DNA from 3 places in the Paenibacillus enshidis genome. Region 1 is predicted to be linked to each of the others. Evidence: riboswitches for the same ligand, from Rfam matches in the RefSeq annotation. Region 1 holds a riboswitch; each other region holds the start of a gene.
The links. A riboswitch is a leader RNA that binds a small molecule or an ion and turns the genes downstream of it on or off. The one in region 1 is predicted to bind cyclic di-GMP.
Positions count from the first base shown of each region.

Region 2: another riboswitch for cyclic di-GMP. It lies ahead of ACE41H_RS16275 (transglutaminase-like domain-containing protein); the one in region 1 lies ahead of ACE41H_RS00940 (helix-turn-helix transcriptional regulator).
Region 3: another riboswitch for cyclic di-GMP. It lies ahead of ACE41H_RS21990 (hypothetical protein); the one in region 1 lies ahead of ACE41H_RS00940 (helix-turn-helix transcriptional regulator).

Region 1 is NZ_JBHHMI010000001.1:222,381-228,203, forward strand. It holds gene ACE41H_RS00920 (hypothetical protein) at 1-73, shown strand, start outside; gene ACE41H_RS00925 (carbonic anhydrase) at 137-961, opposite strand; gene fabF (beta-ketoacyl-ACP synthase II) at 1,091-2,335, opposite strand; gene ACE41H_RS00935 (helix-turn-helix transcriptional regulator) at 2,478-3,341, shown strand; cyclic di-GMP riboswitch class I at 3,539-3,629, shown strand; gene ACE41H_RS00940 (helix-turn-helix transcriptional regulator) at 3,784-4,512, shown strand; partial or broken gene ACE41H_RS00945 (SDR family NAD(P)-dependent oxidoreductase) at 4,566-5,015, opposite strand; gene ACE41H_RS00950 (3-hydroxybutyrate dehydrogenase) at 5,253-5,823, shown strand, end outside.
Region 2 is NZ_JBHHMI010000014.1:101,760-107,582, reverse strand. It holds gene ACE41H_RS16290 (hypothetical protein) at 1-403, shown strand, start outside; gene ACE41H_RS16285 (methylated-DNA--[protein]-cysteine S-methyltransferase) at 568-1,071, opposite strand; gene ACE41H_RS16280 (bifunctional transcriptional activator/DNA repair enzyme AdaA) at 1,119-1,682, opposite strand; cyclic di-GMP riboswitch class I at 1,959-2,046, shown strand; cyclic di-GMP riboswitch class I at 2,105-2,192, shown strand; gene ACE41H_RS16275 (transglutaminase-like domain-containing protein) at 2,206-3,006, shown strand; gene ACE41H_RS16270 (collagen binding domain-containing protein) at 3,288-5,823, shown strand, end outside.
Region 3 is NZ_JBHHMI010000031.1:36,243-42,065, forward strand. It holds gene ACE41H_RS21975 (S8 family serine peptidase) at 1-369, opposite strand, end outside; gene ACE41H_RS21980 (sensor histidine kinase) at 724-1,794, opposite strand; gene ACE41H_RS21985 (response regulator) at 1,794-2,483, opposite strand; gene ACE41H_RS21990 (hypothetical protein) at 2,656-2,901, opposite strand; cyclic di-GMP riboswitch class I at 2,925-3,015, opposite strand; gene ACE41H_RS21995 (winged helix-turn-helix transcriptional regulator) at 3,242-3,568, shown strand; gene ACE41H_RS22000 (MFS transporter) at 3,804-5,009, shown strand; gene ACE41H_RS22005 (hypothetical protein) at 5,089-5,823, shown strand, end outside.

The DNA of each region.
Region 1 (5,823 bases):
GGAGGAGAGTTTTGCCGAGATTGAGCTATTTGTGAAGGGAGAAGCTGGTCTTGACGCCTGGAAGAACACATAAAACCTCAAACAGCCGGCCTCAAGTTCGAAGCCGGTTATTTGAGGTCTATTCAACGTTTCATCGTTACTCGCTCACTACTTTACGCTCGCCCAAGGGCTGTACCGGACGATGATTGTCAGGAAAAATGGCTGCAAATTGATCAATTTGCGCTTGCGACATCTCAATCGGGTTGTCCAGCACAATCCAGCTTACCCCCTCAGTGCATGATGGAGTTGTAAGCGAGCCGTTGTAACGGATGGAATGCAGGTTTTCCGGAAGCATGGATGCGAGATTAATGGTGCCTTCCAATTCAACCGTTTCTTCTGTTTCCTTGGCAGGCATGCTGCTCCATATGCTCTCGAACGCCTTGTTTTCAGCGCCATTGTTGATCAGAACACCAAGCACCGCAGTTTTACCGTCCTCGCTTTGATGGACAAAATGCAGCTCCATGTCCGCATTTTGTCCGTTAATCTGATGTTCGCTCGGGTGATGGAAATGGAACTGGGCAAGCGTAAATCTGCTTCCGTCCAGCATGATGTAAGGGTTGGCATCTTTCAGACTGACCTGGATCGTATGTCCGTTGTTTTGTATATTTGCTTCCGCAATGCCGTAATGGATCTCTATCGGCTGAATGGCATCCGAGGACGTTAGCTGGGAGCGTTTAATGTTGATGGGGGACTGCTGTGTTCCGTATTTGCATGCCAGGAAATCTTCATTCAGATCCCCCCAGTGCTCTGGTCCGGTGTCGCCTTCATATGACCAGTGAGCGGGGGAGACTACGGGAACAGAGCCTGTCTGAATGCCGGGAGTATCGGTGCCCGTTTCAGTTTCCGCGGCCTGGTTTGGCCGCTGGGTGCATCCAGCCATAAACACAAGGACAAGCAGCACAGTTATCCATGCGATTTGCAATCTGTTTTTCAGCGGCGTTTCCTTCTTTCTTGATGTGTATATAACTTATAATATTGTAATTTATTTCATATATATGCTCAAGGGCCGTCCCATTTTTCATGCAGCGGGACGGCCCTTGAGTGTAATATATTATGGGATGAATTTCCTTAAAAGGATGGCGGAATTATGCCCGCCAAAGCCGAAGGAATTGGACATGCTGATCATCAGCTCAGCCGGCCGTGCCTGATTCGGCACGTAGTCAAGGTCGCATTCCGGATCAGGCGTCTCCAGGTTGATGGTCGGCGGGACGATGCCATCCTGCAGAGATTTCACCAACGCAACCGCTTCGACGGCGCCTGATGCCCCCAGCATATGACCGGTCATGGACTTGTTCGCTGTGACCGGCATACGGTACGCATGGTCTCCGAACACTTGCTTGAGCGCGGCGGTCTCTGAGCGGTCCCCGATCATCGTGCTCGTGGCATGGGCGCTGATGACGTCCACCTGTTCCGGAGAGATACCGGCTTCGGACAATGCAGCAACCATCGCCCGAGCTGCCCCGTGTCCGTCCGGCGGGGTGGCTACCATATGGTAGGCGTCTGAACTCGCCCCGTAACCGATCACCTCTGCCAGAATGGTGGCTCCTCTGTTTTGCGCATGGGAGAGGGATTCCAGAACGAGGATGCCGGCCCCCTCCGCCATGACGAATCCATCCCGTTCCGCGTCAAACGGGCGGCTTGCCCGCTCAGGCTGTGCATTGCGGGTGGAGAGGGCAGTCGCATTGGCAAAGCTGGCCAGGGCAATATCCGTTAGGGCCGCCTCTGTGCCGCCCGCGATCATGATGTCCGAACGCCCGGCCTGGATATTGAAAAAAGCTTCTCCAATAGCAGTGTTTCCAATGGAGCAGGCGGTCACCGGCGACATGGAGGGGCCAAGCGCGCCATACCTGATGCTGATCATGGCGGCTGCCATATTGGAAATCATCATGGGCACCAGAACCGGACTGATCCGTTCCGGTCCGCGTGCGGCGAGAACGGCGCTCTGGTTCAACAGGCTTTGAATACCTCCTGTACCGGAGCCGACATACACCCCGAACCGCTCCCTATTTATCTCTTCAAGCTTGAGTTCTGATTGCTGTAGGGCCTCATCCGCAGCCGCCAGAGCGAACTGGCAGAAGCGGTCCATTTTGCGGGCTTCTTTAGTGCCAAAAAGCGCATTTGCATCGAAATCATGTACAATCCCCGCCATTTTCACCTTCTGCTTTGATGTATCCAGCGAATCTATTTGCGAAATTCCGGATTTCCCGCGTACAAGGCCGGACCAGAACGTCTCCACATTATTGCCCAGCGGCGTAATAACGCCCATGCCTGTGATTACGACTCTTTCTTTCTCCATAAAAGGAACCTCCCTTGAACTGAACAAATTCTGTTATCAGGGATAGAATGTCATGAAATTTATCCTATTACAAGATATAGTTTATGCTAGTATAATTAGTACCATAATAATTTAATGAATCGTTGTGAAAAAGGAGAGACCAATGAATTCGCAAACGAGGCTGCAGGTTTTATCCGCTTTTTTAAAGGCGCAGCGTGCCAAGCTTTCTCCCGAAGTAGCCGGGTTTCCGGGAGGCGCGAGACGGAGAACTCCGGGGCTGCGCAGGGAGGAGGTGGCACAGCTGGCAGGGGTGAGCACCACCTGGTATACATGGCTGGAGCAGGGACGCGACATCAAGGTGTCTCCGTCTGTACTGGATTGTGTAGCCACAGCGCTCCAGCTGACGGCTGACGAGCGAAAATACCTGTTCTCGCTCGCTCTGGAAAGCGGGTTGTCAGCATCCTATCCGGCAAAACAAGAAGTGCCGCTCATGACTCCCTCACTGGAAAAAATCATCACCGAGCTGCGCTATTGTCCGGCGATTATTTCAGACCGGACCTGTCATATTGTGGGCTGGAACCTGGCGGCTGCTTATGTATTTCTTGATTTTGAGCTGATTCCCCGGGAAGAACGCAATATGATCGAATTGCTCTTTTCACGCAGGGAATTCAAAAGGCTGGCAGTGAATTGGGAGCATTTCGCGAGCGGTTACCTTGCGATGTTCCGTTCGTACTATGGTCAGTACATGGAAGATGAATGGTATGATCATTTTCTGGAGGAGATGAAAAATCGTTATCCGGATTTTGAACAGATGTGGGAGCAGAGCCAGGTGAGCTACGCGCCGGATGTTCATCTCGAATTCAGGCATGCCAAGGCGGGCAAGATGGTGTTTGAGCTTACGTCTTTGCAGGTTTATGGTGAGCATGATCTGCGCTGCAGTATCTATACACCGAATACAGGCACGGAAGAGAAGCTAAAAAAATTGATGAATGAGCGGGGGGCATTGCAGGAGGAGCCGTATTCCTGACCGTCTTCAAGGGGAGGGGGACTCCTTTCTGTTCTCGACCGTTTTGCCAATCAGCGCAATTCGAAAAAACTTCTTTCTAAAATGCCTCAAATAGGGACAATTGATTGTCGCATTATGTCATACTTGATAGAAAGGTCCTATTCCCAAACGATAAAACGGCATATATATTATACTATATAATTAAAAATTTATTGTTCGTACGACAATAGCAAACCCACTGAAAGGTGGTGACGCAAAGCTACAGGGGCTAAGGTGAAACCTAGATTACTATGCCAGCCAGTTGCCGAATACGACGGAGCCTCCGTCTATTTTGTTATGGCTATCAAAATATGGACGGGGCTTTTTTCATTTTTGCGAATGGCTGCCGGATTCGGCAGTGGCGATGATTAGGAGATCGATTTCATTATTAGTCACTTATTCTTAAAGGGGAGAAGGGAGAATAATGGACCACAGAATATTACTTGAAGTAAACGATCATTTTCCTAATATTCTCAGTATGTCTGAAATAAAAGAGAGGTTGATTGAACGAAAAGAAATTCTGCATTTACTGCAAGAAGAAACTCGGAATATGAATGAGATGCTGTCGATACCCTATTTGTTTGTGATTACGGATACGGATGGAACCGTTATCGATTATTGCGGTACCGATTCGTTAAAAGGTTATTTTGAAAGAAATAATATAAGAAACGGTACATCATTCGCCATGAAAAACGCGGGAATCAATGCCATTTCATTATCTATGGAGCATCGAGCGGTGTCTGTCGTCATTGGAGACGAGCATAGCAACAAATTGTTCGCCGAATTGTCTTCTGTTTGTACACCTATTCGAATAAAAAATATAACTATAGGCTATCTAAGCCTTTGTTTTCATTATTTTCATGAGGTTACATTCGCACTGCCCCTCATTGAACATCTGGCAAGGAATATTGAAGACAAATTGCCTCAAAAGGACTCCCTTCTACAAAAAGAGCTGACCTATTCTCTCTTTGATCGATATGCATTAACCAATCGTGAAAAAGAAATAGCCTATGGGTGGCTGGAAAATAAAAACGTACCTGAAATTGCGGATATTTGTGGGATTAGTCAAAGTACGGTTCGTACGTTTATCAAAAAAATCTATGCCAAAACGAGTGTCAATCATAAAGGGGCATTTCTTAAGAAATTTTCATAGCGCTTAGGAGGAGGGGAGCTATCAGTTCTACATACACCAAAACAACAGCACTCCTATTTAAAGGAGGCATATCCGTCGTCAAGCATGACAACACTCCCGTTAATAGCTCTGGCTTCCTCCAATGAAATCATATATACAGCATCAGCTATTTGCTTTGGATCAATCAATTTGTTGCTCATACTTTTGGCTTTAATCTGATCTATGATTCCCAAGTCTCTGAATTCCTGGAGTAGGTCCGTATCAACGAAGCCTGGTGCTACTGCAACGACTCTGATCCCGTAAGGGGTGTATTCGAGCGCCACAGATTTTATCATCATGTTGACTGCTCCTTTGCTCACGTGATAAGGAAAGGTTCCGGGGCTAGCCAAATATCCGAGTACAGATGGGTTGTTAATGATGATGCCCCTCTTGTTCAGTTCAATCATTTTCTTGCCTGCTGCGAGAATTTCATAAGCCACAGCATGCTGATTTATACTAATCGTTTTATGGTATTCCTCCAGTGATAACAGCCACTCTCTTCCTACTCATCATGAATGGCCTCCCTTAAATATTCTGACAGACATCTCCATGATTCCTCAATTAGTGAATAAAAGAAATACCCAATTTTGGGGACTTCTTTTATTTCAGTAGAATTTTATAATTCTATGTAACAGAATATTGAAAAGCAGCTTAGAGCTTCGTATTACACATTGTTTGGTAATTGCCTGCACGGCTATTTATTAAGAAATGAGGGATATGCAATGCCATTCCATGGGGAAAGAACAGTTATCGTCACAGGCGCCGCTCGCGGCATTGGCTATTCTATTGCCGAAGCATTTGTTAAAAATGGTGACTTCGTCGCGATCGGTGATTTGAACGCGGAAAGTGCGGTTGGCCGTGCGAAAGATATTGGAGACCGGGCAAAAGGTTACGAAGTAAACGTTGGAGACCCGGAATCAGTACAGCTTTTTGTCCAACAGGTGATCGCAGAGCGGGGAAATGTCCATGTTCTGGTCAACAATGCAGGCTTGCAGCATATTGACAAGGTAGAGGATTTCCCTTTGGAAAAATGGAACCAACTGATTAATGTCATGCTGACCGGCCCCTTCTTGTTAACGAAGTACGTGGTCCCTTTTATGAAAAAACAACAGTATGGAAGAATTATTAATATTTCTTCTGTTCATGGTAAAAAGGGTGCCCCTTATAAATCCGCATATGTCTCTGCAAAACACGGCGTTGTGGGTCTCACGCGTACAGTAGCACTTGAAACTGTGAACGAGGGTATTACAGTTAATGCTATTTTGCCAAGTGCTGTGAAAACTGAATTGGTCA
Region 2 (5,823 bases), on a different contig from region 1:
TGAAATTGCACTTAGATATGTTGCGAGTCAGGGTAACACTGCTAAGATACCATTCTTCAGGCATGTTGAAATGGTTGATATTGATAAGACTGGTCTTAATGCAGTGGAGAAAGAGAAGATTAAGCAACGAATTGAACGATATCACGATTTAAATAGTTGTACTAGCGGAATTAATGCGTCTTATACAATAAGAATGAACTCGATTGAGGAAATACTTTCCTGCTGCTATAAAGAGCCAAAAGAACAGGACATTATCGCTTACAACATACATAGGCTAGCTAGGGATCAGATCGAAGCATATATTAAGAGGAAAATTGAAGTCGCGAAAGAGATTGGAGCAGGAAGTTTAAGTACTTCAATGCGGAGGTTGCTACTGGCATTCGATTATATATGCTCAAATTAAAAGAGGCCATCGCTGAACCACCGAAGTGATTGCCAATGACCCCTTGAATCTAACCCAATTATACATGATACCATGATTAATATCAATGGTTCATCGTCTATTGGGTCATGGTTAAAATGCACTTATGGCCAGAAAAGTATTCATCCTTGCACTTTATACCAAATTTAGGGAAAATAGTTTGGTGATACATCTTTTCTCAAACGTTGCTCATGCTTAAGAAGCCATTCCTTTCGCCATAAGCCGCCCGCATAGCCGGTTAACTTCCCGTTTGTACCAATAATTCGGTGACAAGGGATGACAATGCTTAATTTGTTTTTACCGTTTGCACTGCCGACCGCTCGTATGGCCTTTTCATTGCCAATGGAAACAGCAATATCTTTGTAGGACCATGTTTGTGCGTAGGGTACTGTTTTTAAAGAATTCCAGACTGTTTTTTGAAATTCGGTACCTTCATATATATAAGGAAATGTAAATTCAGTGCGCGTGCCTTTAAAATATTCATCAAGCTGATCATGGCAAAGCTTCAAAGCCTGGGGAGTTTCGTCATGGATAGCATTTATGATGTGATCCCGTTCTGTGAACAGGATAGAGTATACAGCTTGATCTGTTCCTTGTATTTCAATCATTCCAATGGGTGATTGGTAATCTAATATATGCAGTCTGCTCATATAAGGACCTCCAAGATAAAAGGTAGGCAGGCTCTCCAGCCTGCCGGTTAGAGTTCTTTGCTCATCTTACGAAACTCGCTTGGCGAGCAGCCTTTTAAGCTTCGAAACACTTTGTAAAAATTAGAGAGACTTTGAAAGCCAACCTCATAACCAATTTCAAGATTGGTCATACTGGTCGTTTGAAGAAGCTGTACGGCTTTATCGATGCGCACTTTGTCCAAAAAAGTACGTGGAGTCTCTGATGTTTCTTTTTTAAATAGCCTTTCAAGATAAAAGGGACTTAGACCGACCTGTTCCGCAACATCATTCAGCTTCAAATTTTGTTTATATTGATTCACTAAAATCGTCGTAATACTTTTAACGAATTCACTATGAGGAGAATGCTCAACCTCGGGCTGGCATCTTTTGCACGCACGATAGCCAGCCTTTTCAACTTCACTGATATTATGGTAAAACTCAACGTTTATTTTTTTGGGTTTTCTGGACCTGCAGGAAGGACGGCAGTAGATTTTCGTTGTTTTCACAGCTGTATAAAATAATCCATCATATCTCCGGTCGCAGGCAATGATTTTTTCCCACATCTCGTCAAATGAAAGATTTATACTGGTCATCACTTAATCGCCTTCCCTCCCAGTCTAGTTTTCATACTAAATGTAATGTATCCTGTGACTCCCATAATTCCTGAATGACCGACATTTTGCTTCCCCCTTCTGTTTATTGTAACTCATTTTATCAAGGAGGCTTTATTATTTCGTCCTCATTCTTGCTCTTATGGTCTGAGAGAGAATCGAAAAAGATCATCGAATGGGCGCAGAAATCAATGAATCTTGTAAATTTTCTCTTGATAGAAATAGAGATGTCTGGTAAGATAGTCTCACAAAAGCTACTCACGATAACGGCAAACTTGTCGAAAGGCGAGGACGCAAAGCTATAGGGCCTAATTGACGATATGTCAGATGGCAGCCAGCTACCGAAAAGAAGACGCTTTTTTTGTTTTCATTGGACAAAAATATATTGATATCTGGAAACTCTAGCACGATAACGGCAAACTTGTCGAAAGACTGGGACGCAAAGCTACAGGGCCTTCTTGACGTTATGTCAATGGCAGCCTGGCTACCGAAGGGAGTTTACAGTATGCGCAACGCAATATTCGCGATTGTAGGACTTTTTGCGTTATTATTGTGGGCTCCATTAGTACAAGCTACCCAATCTCAAAATTGGCTGGGCTTGGAACAGCTGGACCGTGGTGTGATCGTTATTCGATATGACGTGAAAGCCGGCATGAAGACAAAGCTCATGATTGCAAAAGGTCAGGACAAATATACATATATGCTTTTGCCGAACAAACGTCAGGAAGCATTTCCGCTGCAGATGGGCAACGGTGATTATATGGTTACCGTACTGGAACAGATCAGCGGTACCAAATACAAGATCGTTCAGGAAGCGCCTGTTACGCTTCAACTGACGAACAATAGCAAAGTGTTTCTGGGCTCTGTACAAAATATCAATTGGAGCGAACAGGACAAGGTCGCTCAGCTTGCAAAGAAGCTGACCAGGTCCGCTCAATCTGACGAGGAAAAAGTGCAGGCTATTTATGAATATGTTGTGGGTACGATCAGATACGACAAGGCACTTGCAACCAGTGATCTGACGGATTACCTTCCCGATATCAACCGTACGATTACCGGACAGAAAGGGATGTGCTACGACTATGCCTCCCTATTCGCTTCCATGCTGCGGAGCATCGGTATTCCAGCCAAGCTAGATATGGGAACATCGGAATACGTCGATGTTTACCACGCCTGGAACGAAGTTTATTTGAACGGGAAGTGGGTAACCATTGATACAACGGTCGATGCGGGCTGGAAAGCCAGCGGGGCTGATTTTAAAATGATTAAAGACGCCGCTCGTTATTCAGTATCCAAGTATTACTAAAATAGTATACATTCAATCTAAGCTTTGGACAAATGTCCAAGGCTTATTCGAGTTTGTAGAGAAATTGTAGAGATCGGGCAGTTATAATGCAAGAAGCCCATTTGGTTCTGGTGGGAAAAACAGGGACAATGAATCGTGCGCCATTAGAAATATGCGGAGGTGATGGACTGGACGGTCTCAACGGCATACAATTCAATGGAGTATAGATAATCTGATTTGCGCACGGCAGCAGGATCGGAACCGAACATTACGAGGGTGATGTAGAGACTGAGGGAGAGATTATGAAGAAAAAAGTTAGTGGAATCGTTGTGGCGCTGCTGCTTCTGCTTCAATCGCTGTTTGGTGTATCCGCCTGGACGGCCAATGCCAATGCGGCAAATGCATCGGCAAGCGTGCAGGAATCCGTGTATGGAGAGACGGAAGACGTTGGAGTCACGGATGACGTCTATATCCCACCAGCGCCGGTCAACAATACGGACAACATTTTAACAAAAGTGGTATTAACCGACTTGGACGGTAACGTGATCGATGCGGTATATAATCCGGACAGCACCCTGGACATCGGTAAGGCTGTCAATCTCAGCTACGAATGGGAGCTTCCGAACAATCACGGCTACAAGGACGGGGATACTTTTACCTTCGAGCTGCCAAAGCAGTTTGAAATTTTCACGGACATTGAAGCACCGCTCGTGGCCGATCAAGACGAAGTTGGCAGATTTACCGTCGATCGCAGCGGGAAGGTTGTCATGACCTTCAACGGTTATGTAGAGAGCCATTCCAATGTAAGCGGCATGCTGGAAATTCGTACGGAATTTACGAAGGAAACCATTAAGGGGAGCACGGAAGTCATCATCGCCATTCCGGTAAAAAGCGGAGTGCAGACCGTTATCGTGAATCTGAAGCCGCAGGGTGGAAAGCTGATTGATAAGCAGGGAAAAGCGATTGGCAAAGACCGGATTGATTGGACGGTTCAGGTCAACAAGTCGCTGGATAAAATCAAGCATGCGGTCATCACTGATACGATGCCTGAAGGCTCGGAGCTTATCGCCGACTCTGTGGAGGTGTACCGCCTGCAAGTTAACGGCGATGGCTCGACGGTCCTTGGCGAAAAGGTAGGGGCCGACAAGTATACAGTCGAAACGAACGGCGGTGCCAAACTGGAGCTTGCTTTCCAGGATGAAACGATCAGCAAAGCCTATGAGATTCGTTATTCGGCGAAGCTTGCCGGCGAGCAAACGCGTTTTGAGAACACTGCTGTACTGTCTGGCGATGGGATGGAAGATGCCAAATCGACCGCTACGGTAACGGTAGACCGCGGTAAGTTTTTGGATAAGTCATATCGCCAGGATAAGGACACTGGAATTATTACCTGGACCGTGAAATACAATTTCAACGAGAAGAAGATTCCGAGTGATCAAGCGGTTATCACGGATGAATTCAGTGCGATTCATACATTGGTTGCCGATTCGTTGAAGGTGTATAAAGGGAATTCGACGAAGGCCGAAGATCAGCTTTCACCGGATGAATACACCTTTACACCGACAGGTACGAACGGATTTACGTTGCAATTCAAGAGGGATATCGATTCTCCGTATACAATCGTTTATCAAACGAAGCCAGTCGACCGGACGAGCGCTGACGGGCAGCAGGTGAAGAATAAAGTCGTATCGGGTGATACGTCCAAGGAAGTAACCGCTCCGGCCCAAGGAATTCGAGCTCTGGTAAAGGGCGTTTGGAACGTCGACTTTGCCAACAAAACAGCGAAGTGGCTTATTACGGTTAATGGTGATAAAAAGCCGGACGGCACCAAGTACAGTATGGAGAATGTAGTCATCAAGGATACGTTCCCACAAGGCGGCCTCGATTTCATTCCAGATTCAGTGATCGTAAAAGCGGACGGGAAAGTTGTTCCGGCAAGTGATTATAGGGTTGAGTACGATAACGCACGCAGCGGTTTTGATATCACTTTCTCCAAGACCATTGACACCACGTATACAATTGAGTATCAAACCAAGTTTAATATCGATTGGCTGGAGAGCAGCAATAAGGATTACATGAACAGAGCCATCATGACATGGAGCGAGAACGGCGAAGCAAGAGGGCCGATTCAGCGGGATGCGAGCTTCTCTTCCGACGATTATACGAGAAATAACGGCGGTAAAGACGGCAGCTACGATCCTGTCAACAAAGAGATTACGTGGAACATCAAGATGAACTACAATCTCAAATCGCTAAACGAAGCGGTTGTAACGGATGTTCTGAAGCATGAGCAGAAGCTTGTGCCGAATTCGGTTAAGGTATACGAGATGAAGCTGACAGGAGAACGGAATGGGATTACGAAGGGCGTCCAAGTTCCTGCGTCTCAATATGAGGTGACGGAACCGTCCGCAGCGAACGGAAACCAATTGTCCATTCGTTTTACCGGCCCGATTTCAACCGCATACTGGATCGAGTTCAAAACATCGCTGCAAGGTACGTTGATTGTCAAAAATATTGATAATACGGCTGAGTTGTGGAACGGCAGCGATAAAGCGGCGACGTGGAACGCCAGCGTGACGGTTCCCCACGGCGGCGAATATGTGAAGAAAAGCGGCGCCCAAAACGGAAATAAAATCGATTGGTCCATTCGAATCAATGAAGGCCAGTCGCAAATTTCCAACGCCAAAGTTATCGATTATCCAAGTGCGAACCAAATCTTGATCGAGGACTCATTCCATCTGTACGCAAGCAAGATCAATGCAAACGGGGAAGCAGTCAGAGCTGATGAGCTGACAAAAGGTAAAGATTATACGTTAACCATTTCAAGGCTTGACGGCG
Region 3 (5,823 bases), on a different contig from region 1:
TTTAATCAGCTCATTGACCTCAGACATTGTTAAATCCATGACATATGTATTATCCAGAAGCTCTAACTTCTGTATCTCATCTATTCCCGTGGTTTCCATGGAATCGATCAGGTTGGCACCCTTATGGTTCAGTTCTACAATATATCGTTGTGTTGAATATACATCTCCGGTTACTGTGGGATCTTGCTCTTCTTCCTCAAAGATGTCTTCTCCGACATCGCCATAGACATCACTTGTAACTGTAGATGCGGCTGATTCAGCTTCGACTGGCGAAATCCCCTGCTCTTCAGCCAGACTGGCATAAAATGTAGCAGGAAAGCTGCCGCTTACGATCACAAGGATCATAAGAATAACTAGGACTTTCTTCATAACTAACCTCCGATTGAATTTGTCTATATTTCTTTTATATCGGAGATATTTTAAAAAATATTAGTAAATTAGTCTCATAAATCATAATTTTTTCCGTATACATGATCAATTAGAACCACTAACAATGTCCTATCAAACAATATGAAGAAGATTCTACTGAATTGAACACATGATTTCTGCAGTAAAACTGTAAAGTGCCAGCCGAAATTTTCTGGCTGACCCAATAAACATGCAAAGCTATTTTCACAAACCACGTCTCTGCAATGGTTCCTTACGCAAATGAATTACACAGTTCTCAAACAGGCCCGTTGCCCGAATGATGGATCCAGTACCTCTGAAGACTTTATGAAAATATCACATGGGCAACCGAATATAAAAACGGGCCCCGCTGTTATCGCTTTGCGCCCACACCTCGCCGTCATGGGCCTCCACCAGCTTTTTCACAATCGCTAGTCCCATGCCGCTTCCGCCTGTCTGCCTATTCCTCGACTTATCCCCACGGTAAAACCTTTCAAAAATATACGGCAGATCCTCCGCTGAAATCCCTGATCCCGTATCGCTAATGACGAGGTAAACCGCCCCTTTTTCCTTACGTTCCCGGACGCTGACAGCCCCCCCGGCAGGCGTATGGTGAAGGGCGTTGGTCAGCAGATTCACGAGAATCTGCTTCATCCGGTCCACATCCATAAGCAACCTGACATCTGAAATGCCCTCGTACCGGAGCCGCACCCCTTTCTCAAGAAAAGTGGCTTCCATCAGTGCAGCAGCCTTTCCGACAACGATCCGCAGACTCTCTTCTTTCCGTGAAAGCTGGAATTCCGGCGAATCCATTACATTCAACTCCTCCAGCTCACTGACGAGTTGGATCAAACGCTCCACTTCTTCCAGACAGGAGTGAATCCGCGCGGGCGTTGGCTCCCAGACCCCGTCCTGCAAGGCCCTCATGTGGCTCTTTAGCGTCGTCAGCGGCGTGCGCAGCTCATGAGCGATGTCCTGGGACATGGACATGCGCAGCGACTGCTGTTTCTGTAGTTGTTTGGACAGCCGATTCAGGGAGGCCCCAAGCTCCGCGATTTCATCCCTGCCTTCCGTGTTGACACGTACGTCCAGACTGCCCCTGCTGATCCATTCGGCAGCCTGTTTCATATGGACCAGCGGGCGGGAGATGCGTTTCGCAAAATAAACGCCGATAATGAACGCCAGCAGCAGGGAAAACAAACCTGTCAGCAGGATCGACTGAAGGAGGGCGCTCTCCAAATGATCCATCAATGGAGACAGTCTTTTACCTGCCAGTGAGACCTGATCCATATACATCGAGATATGATAATGAGCGGCAAACATGCTGATCACGGCAAAAATGGCAACGATGCCTGCGGCCATGCCAACGATAGTCACGGCCAGCCGGATATACAGCCGGTTAAACATCAGCCCTCACCGCCAAACCGGTAGCCAAAGCCGTACACCGTAAGAATGTAGCGCGGATTGCGGGGATCTTGCTCGATCTTTTGCCGTACATTTTTGACATGCTGATCGATAATGCGGATATCCCCATCAAACCCGAGACCCATCACCCTGTCGACCAGCTCCTCCCGCGGAAAGCGGCGCTGCGGATATTTGGCGAGCAGAAGCAACAGCTTATACTCACTTGGTGTAAGGCTGAGCGGCTCCGAATAGTGGTATACCTGATTTTTCAGCGAATCGATGCGGAGATGCCCGTTATTAAAAGAGATGACGTCCGCCAATAGCTGCGAATCATCTGTCCGGCGCAAGATCGCCTGTACTCTGGCAACCACCTCATTCGGGTCAAAGGGTTTGATCATATAGTCATCGGCCCCGATGGACAACCCGCTGATACGGTCCGCCTGGGCTATTTTTGCGGTCAGCATGAGAATCGGTACGGAACTGAATTTGCGCACCTCCCGGCAGACGGTCTCCCCTTCCATGCCGGGCAGCATCAGATCCAAGATGAGCAGATCAACCCGCTGGCTGCGCAGTACAGCCAACGCTTCCTCACCGCTCGCACATTCCAGTACGTGAAAATGCTCCTTCTGCAAATAAGAAGCCAGTACCTCGCGAATTTTCTGTTCATCATCTACCACCAAAACGGTTTTCAAGGCATGTCCCTCCGTCGCCCAAGTTATACCGGAATTATACCACTCCGAATATGTATGAATCCCCTTGCCTATTAATTTCACCATTTCTGTTTAACCTAAACTTGTGAATATCTTTTGAAGACCGCTGGAAAATGAAAAAGCACCGGAAGCAATCCCTCCAGTGCTTTAAGCGTTAACGTATTTGGAATGTCCGGATCACCCGGATCGATATGATATCTGTATTCAACGGGTCAACGGGTTTAAATGTCATGCTGTATAAATCATACAGTCTCACCTCAACGCCGTATTCTTTGAACTTGTCAGAAAAATCTCCAATCGTAGGCCTTGTCCCCGTTTCGCAAGTAATTCGGCACTCCTCAAGCTTGATTTCTCTACTTTTGTATACAAATTCCACATCCGATTGATAAATACTGCTCACCCTGTTATTTCTCCCTCCGAATTTAAGGTAGCTCAGCCGCCATAGATCCCTAATTGCATCCTTAGGCCTGCAGCTTTGCGTCCTTGCCTTTCGGCAAGTTTGCCCTTGACATAAATGGTGGATCCTCCACTTAAAATAATATAATATATTTTTTCTGTTTTTTCGACATCTTACCGCAAAAAACGCTATTCATCACTCTTGTTTACTTTTTCTATTGTAGTGTTATCATAGATTGTAGTTCCTTAATGGATATGTACATTTCTGAAAGAACCTATACACGTTCAGATTCTATAAAAACCAAAGTATCCCACTTATCATTCATTTTTCAGGAGGTAAACATATGGCTTACAATATCCCAGTCGAAGCAACGCTTGAGGTGATGGGCGGCAAATGGAAGGCAGTCATTTTGTGTCATCTGGATAAAGGCGATAAACGGACCAGCGAGTTGAAAAGACTGATGCCTAGTATTACGCAGAAGATGCTCACACAGCAGCTGCGGGAGCTGGAAGAGGATGGACTTGTGAAAAGGCAAATCTTCGAGCAGGTTCCGCCCAAGGTGGTGTATTCCCTGACCGACTACGGCTGGTCCCTGAAGCCTGTCCTGGATGCCATGTGCGCATGGGGCGAAAAGCATATTGAACAAGACGGTCAAGCAGTCGAGGTTTAATGCCGCTGCTTCGGAACATGCACTTAAATCATCTGCACACGGAAGAGCCGGATTCCTGTAACTCAGGACTCCGGCTTTTTCCGTGATCTGCGTCTTCTTTCCTCCCGCTCCCTTCCTAGTAGGTACCTGGAAGTACCTATAGTACTTCAAAGTACGTACTATTCTTTTTCACGCGAAGCATCCATAATAGCATTTGCCGGCCGGCTAAAATATAAAAATAGGAGTGGAACTGAACATGTCGTCGGACAATAAACGCAGTACTCTGTCGCTGCTGGCTTTGGCCATCAGTGCCTTTGCGATTGGGACAACGGAGTTCATCAGCGTGGGATTGCTTCCCCTTATCGCTGAAGACTTGAATATATCTGTAACCATGACCGGATTAACGGTCACTTTATATGCGTTGGGCGTTACGTTCGGCGCTCCGGTATTAACCTCTTTAACTTCAGGAATACCAAGAAAAACGCTGCTGATCTGGATTATGATCGTGTTCATTGCCGGCAATTCACTTGCAGCCTTCTCTAGTGGAATCGGCATACTGCTTGCGGCACGGGTCATTTCTGCTTTCTCGCACGGCGTATTTATGTCCATCGGTTCAACCATTGCGGCTGACCTTGTGCCGGAAAATCGGCGGGCAAGCGCCATCGCCATCATGTTTTCCGGCTTGACCGTGGCCACGATTACCGGGGTGCCCTTCGGTACGTTTCTCGGACAGCAACTGGGCTGGCGTGCAGCCTTTATAACCATAGCAGTGATCGGTATTATGGCCCTGATCGCCAACTTGATTCTCGTTCCAGGCAATCTGCGGAAGGGGGGCAAAACTCCGGTACGGGATCAGATCAAGCTGATTACCAACGGACGGCTGCTGCTTGCTTTTCTGATTACGGCTCTCGGATACGGAGGCACCTTTGTCGTCTTTACCTACCTGTCTCCCCTGCTGCATGATATTACCGGCTTTGGAGAGACAACCGTAGCTTTCATTCTGCTTCTGTACGGCCTTGCGATTGCCATCGGCAACATCATCGGCGGCAAGGCCGCCAACCGCAAGCCGCTTTCGGCGCTGCTGTATATGTTTATTATTCAGGCGGTGGTCCTGTTTATTCTGTTCTTCACGGCCCCATTTAAAGTGGCCGGCCTGATTACGATTCTTTTGATGGGCCTGTTCGCCTTCATGAATGTGCCCGGTCTTCAGGTGTACGTCGTGAACCTTGCCCAGCGTTTTGTGCCGCAAGCCGTGGATGTCGCTTCCGCAATCAATATCGCGGCCTTTAACGGTGGGATCGCTCTTGGCGCTTACTTGGGCGGCATCATCGTGGACGGTCCGGGACTTATCCACACTTCATGGATCGGCGGTCTAATGGTGGTCGGGGCTGTAATTTTGACAGGCTGGAGCCTGCTGCTCGCCAGAAAAGACAAAGACGCCCCCACCGGGGAAGCTGTATAATGTATTTATCCAAGGACTGTTTCTTCCTGCTGAGGAGCAGTCCTTTTGAATACGAGCCCCTGTGAAAGGAGAATGGCGTATTTTTGCTACCAAGGATATTTTGAGCGTATGGAGAAAATTCGATCATTTCCCGATGGAAACCTTAACAAAAGCATGGTACTTTCAAAAGAATTCCGGGATAAAGCAAAGAGAAGTAGCTCAAATGAAGGAGCATCACGAGCAGTATGGTATTACAGGCAATTGCTTTGACCTCGCTTTGTGGCTGCTGCATGAGTTTGAAAAAGAGGGAATTGAAGCCTATCCGATCGGCCATGATTTGGGTACACCGAATGCACATGTTGCCATCATTGCGAAAAATGAGGAAGGGCACCGCTATCTTTGCGATTTGGGAGATCAGTGGCTCAATCCGGTGCTGGTAGATGCCGATAGCGAAGATTATACTGATGAGAGATTAACAGGCTTCTTTCCTGCGGCAGAGATACAAGTGCAATCGGCTGGAGATTTATTCACCGTTCTATACCATAGGCCAAACGGAAAGAGCAGCGAGCAAAGCTTTCATCTTGCCTCTATCCCAATCCATGAGTTTTGGCAAGCAGCCGAAATCTCGCAAAATACAATTAAGAAGAGGCCTTTATTGGAATGCAGAGTTCCCTATAAGCATGAAACCGCCCATTGGGAATTTTATGACTGGGAAAGCTTTCTGAGCACAACCGAAGGATTATTCAACGAGCCTGAAGCAGAATCTATAGAACAATGGTGTACTAGAATCCACCAGAAAACGGGTTATGACACAAAGTTCCTCTCCGAGGCATTG